DNA from 2 places in the Mesorhizobium sp. 131-3-5 genome. Region 1 is predicted to be linked to the other one. Evidence: predicted binding sites of a transcription regulator. Region 1 holds the regulator's gene; the other holds the start of a gene.
What was found. The regulator PhoB, encoded in region 1, activates phosphate uptake and scavenging genes when phosphate is short. The targets are predictions, from matches to a motif close to TGTCATNNANCTGTCAT.

Region 2: a site for PhoB is predicted at 1,246-1,262, ahead of JG747_RS17325 (esterase-like activity of phytase family protein). Genes of this name have one in related genera too.

The regions. Positions count from the first base shown of each region.
Region 1 is NZ_AP023254.1:1,436,353-1,438,555, reverse strand. It holds gene JG747_RS07070 (ROK family protein) at 1-910, shown strand, start outside; gene phoB (phosphate regulon transcriptional regulator PhoB) at 923-1,612, opposite strand; gene phoU (phosphate signaling complex protein PhoU) at 1,632-2,203, opposite strand, start outside.
Region 2 is NZ_AP023254.1:3,543,214-3,545,416, reverse strand. It holds gene JG747_RS17330 (GcvT family protein) at 1-1,116, opposite strand, end outside; gene JG747_RS17325 (esterase-like activity of phytase family protein) at 1,370-2,203, shown strand, end outside.

The DNA.
Region 1 (2,203 bases):
GCTGGACACGCTGACCATGTCGCGCGAGGCGCTGATCGGCGAGTGCGTGGCCATAGTGCGGCGGCGCCTCGAGGATCCCGACATCGACGTACGCAGCGTCGCCCGCATCGCGCTGGCGATCCAGGGCATCACCGACACCGAGGCCCGGGCGATGCTGTGGTCGCCGATCACACCGCAGACCGACATCGCCTTCGCAGACATACTCGAAGCCGAGTTCGGTATCCCCGCCACCATGGAAAACGACTGCAACATGATGGCGGTGGCGCTGCGCTGGCGCGATCCCGAGCGCTACCGTGACGACTTCATCGCCATCCTGCTTTCGCACGGCATCGGCATGGGGCTGGTGCTGAAGGGCGAGTTGTTCACTGGCACCCATTCCTCAGGCGGCGAATTCGGCCACATGATCCACCGGCCGGGCGGCGCGCTCTGCCGCTGCGGGCGGCGCGGCTGTGTCGAGGCCTATGCCGGCAATTACGCCATCTGGCGCAACGCCAGGCAGCTCGGCGAGGACACCGAGCCGGTGGCCGATGTCAGCGACGCGCAGATGCGGGCGCTGGCCGCGACGGCACGGGAACGGGACGGGCCCGAGCGCGAAGCCTACCGCAAGGCCGGGGAGGCACTCGGCTACGGCCTCGGCAGCCTGTTTGCGCTGATCGATCCCGCGCCCGTCGCCATGGTCGGCGTCAGCGCCGCTGCCTTCGACCTGATCGAGCCGGCATTGCGCGAGGCCATCGCCCAGACCGCCGGCGGCCAGCACTCGAAATCGATCTCCTTCGACACCGAGCCGAACGAACTGCCGCTGATCCGCGAAGGCTGTGCCATGCGCGCGCTGACCTTCGTCGACCAGGAGATTTTCGCGCCCGGCGTGCAAACGAAAGCAGGCCCTGCCGCGAAGAAAAACGTCGCCTGAGTCAGGTCGTGCTCAATCCTCGCGGATCGCGTAGCCCGCCCCACGGATGGTGCGGATGACATCCGGCATGCGGCCATTGTTGACCGCCTTGCGCAACCGGCCGACATGCACGTCCACGGTGCGCTCGTCGATGTAGATCGTCTCGCCCCAGACATTGTCGAGCAGTTGGCTGCGCGAGAACACGCGCCCGGGGTGCCGCATCATGAATTCGAGCAGGCGGAATTCGGTCGGCCCGAGCCGGATCTCGCTCTTCTTGCGGTAGACCCGGTGCGATTCACGGTCGAGCACGATATCGCCGACCTTGAGCACGCTGGACAGCACTTCCGGCTTGGCGCGGCGCAGCAGCGCCTTGACGCGGGCCATGAATTCCGGCGTCGAGAACGGCTTGACCAGATAGTCGTCGGCGCCGGTGGAGAGCCCACGTACACGGTCGCTTTCCTCGCCCCGGGCGGTCAGCATGATGATCGGCAGCCGCTCGGTCTCGGGCCGCATTCGCAGGCGCCGGCAGAGTTCGATGCCGGACACCGCCGGCACCATCCAGTCGAGCACAAGGAGGTCGGGCACGTTCTCCTGCAGGCGGATTTCGGCTTCGTCGCCGCGGGTCACCACCTCGACCTGGTAACCCTCCGATTCCAGATTGTAGCGGAGGAGCACGCCGAGCGGCTCCTCGTCCTCCACCACCATGATGCGTGGTGCGATCATCGATTGATTACCCCTGCGCTCAGGCCGCCGGCGCCGACATCGCCGTCTCGTCCTGTTTTGGACGGTTGGCGGGCAGTTGAGTGCCGGTCAGGACATAGTACGCATTCTCGGCGATGTTGGTCACATGGTCGCCGATGCGTTCGAGATTCTTGGCGCAAAACAACAGATGCGTGCAAGCCGTGATGTTGCGCGGGTCTTCCATCATATAGGTCAGCAATTCGCGGAAGACGGAGGTGTATTTGACGTCGATGCGCTCGTCGTCGGCGCGCAGCTTCGCCAGTGCCGCGGCATCGCGCGCCGCATACTCCTCGATCACACCCTGCACCTGGATCAACACCAGCTGCGCCATGGCGTCGATGGAATGCGACAGGTCGCGCGGCGTGGCGCTGAGGCCGACAGTGCCGACGCGCTTGGCGATGTTCTTGGCAAGGTCGCCAATGCGTTCGAGGTCGCCGGCCATGCGGATCGAGCCGACGACATGACGCAGGTCGTCGGCCATCGGCTGGCGCTTGGCGATCAGCGTGATGGCGCGGTCGTCGAGTTCGCGCTGGCGCGCATCCATGATGGCGTCGTCGGAGACGACGCGCTGAG
Region 2 (2,203 bases), 2.1 Mb from region 1:
CTGCGGCTCGCCGTGGATCATCCATTCGGCCAGCGATTTGCCGACACCGCCGCCTTGGCTGAAGCCGGCCATGACGCCGCAGGCGACCCAGTAGTTTTTCAGGCCGCGCACCGGTCCGACGATCGGATTGCCGTCGGGGGTAAAGGTGAAAGCGCCGTTGACCCATTTGCGGACGCCGGCGCTCGCCAGGCAGGGAAAGCGCTCATGCGCCTTGGCGAGTTCGGGGCTGATGCGGTCTATGTCCTCCGGGATCAGCTCGATGCCGTAGTCCCATGGCGCGCCGTCCATGTTCCAATGCTTGGGGTTCTGCTCGTAGACGCCGAGCAGCACGCCTTTGCGCTCCTGGCGCAGGTAGGAAAAGCCGTCGAGATCGACCGCAAGGCCAAGCTCCCGGTCGAGAGCGGCGATCTCGGGAATGTCCTCGGTGACGAAATAATGGTGCTCCATCGGCGTCACCGGCAGGTCGACGCCGGCCATGCGGCCGAGCTGCTTTGCCCACAGCCCGCCGGCGTTGACGACATGCTCGGCGATGATGGTGCCCTGCTCCGTGACGACGTCCCAATGGCCGTCCGCGCGAGACTTCAACTCGGCGACACGGTTGCGCAGGATCACGTCGGCGCCGCGCTTCTTGGCGGCACCCGCATAGGCATGCGTCGTGCCATAGGGGTCGAGATGACCCTCATTGGCATCGTAGAGACCACCGAGCACGCCAGTGACGTCGACAATCGGACAGATTTCCTTGATTTCGTCGGGCGTCACCAGCCGGGCGGTTTCGATGCCGACCGACTGGAACACCGCCCATGCCGATTTCAGCCATTCCCAGCGCTGGGGATCGCTGGCCATGTTGACGCCGCCGGTCATGTGCAAGCCGATATCCCGGCCGGATTCGGCCTCGATCTCGCGATAGAGCTTGATGGTGTAATCCTGCAGCGCCGCGACGTTGGGATCAGCGTTGAGCGCATGAAACCCGGCAGCCGCATGCCAGGTCGAGCCGGCCGTCAGTTCCGCACGTTCGATCAGCGCCACATCGGACCAGCCGAACCGCGTCAGGTGGTAGAGCACCGAGGCGCCGACCACCCCGCCCCCGATGACGACTGCACGGTAGTGCGACTTCAAGGCTTCCCTCCCAATGCGTCCGAGGCAGCAACATATACGCACTAGACATAAGTGTCCAGTACTGCACTTGCGCATCCGAGCGGGTGTTTTTTCGGCCGGCGAACACGCCGGCGGGCAGGCATGCCGCACTGTCACGCAAGCATCATGTTCGCGCCGTAGACCGCTTTCGGGGGGCGGCGCGCGGCATCATCGATGTACCGCCTCTTTCAGCTTTTCGGCCGCCCCGGCACATCTTTCACAAAGAGGATCATCCATGAAACACCTGCACCGAACCGCCTCGCTCGGGATCGCGCTGGCCTTGTTCACCGCTCTCACGCCGGCGCTCGCCGACAGCACCACGACAGCAGGCGGCCTCGTCAACAAGGGCCTGGTCGGCGTCGGCCGCATCCCTGCCGCACAGCGCGACAAATTCGGCGAGACGTTCGGCTCGGGTTCCGGCATGGCGATCGACACATCGAGCTGGACGCATGATGCGGGCACCTACAAGGGGTCGCTCTGGCTGCTGCCGGATCGCGGCTACAATGTCGCCGGCACCACCGACTACCGGCCGCGCCTCAACACGATCGGCATCGAGTTCACGCCGGCAGCAGCAGGCTCCGCTGGCCAGGAACAGAACGAAGTCAAGGCGACGCTCACCGACACCATGCTGCTCACCGACGACAAGGGCGCCAATGCCACCGGGCTCGACCCGCTGTCGGATGTGCGCGCCGCCACCGGCGACATGCCGATGCTGCCCGCCGCCACCAATGGCAAGCTCGCCCTCGACAACGAGGCGATCGTGCGGCTGCCCAACGGCTCGATGTTCATCTCCGACGAATATGGCCCCAACATCTACCGCTTCTCGGCGCAGGGCCGTCTGCTGTCGGCGACACAGCCGCCGGCGGCGCTGGTGCCGATGCGCAAGGGCGCGCCGAACTTCTCCTCGGACAATCCTGGCCCCGGTGCCGCCGAGCCCGACCCGAAGGATCCCGAGACCGGCCGCCAGAACAACCAGGGCCTGGAAGGCATGGCGATGACGCCGGACGGCAAGTTCCTGATCGCCGTGCTGCAGTCGGCGACGCGGCAGGATGGCGGCGATTCAGGTTCG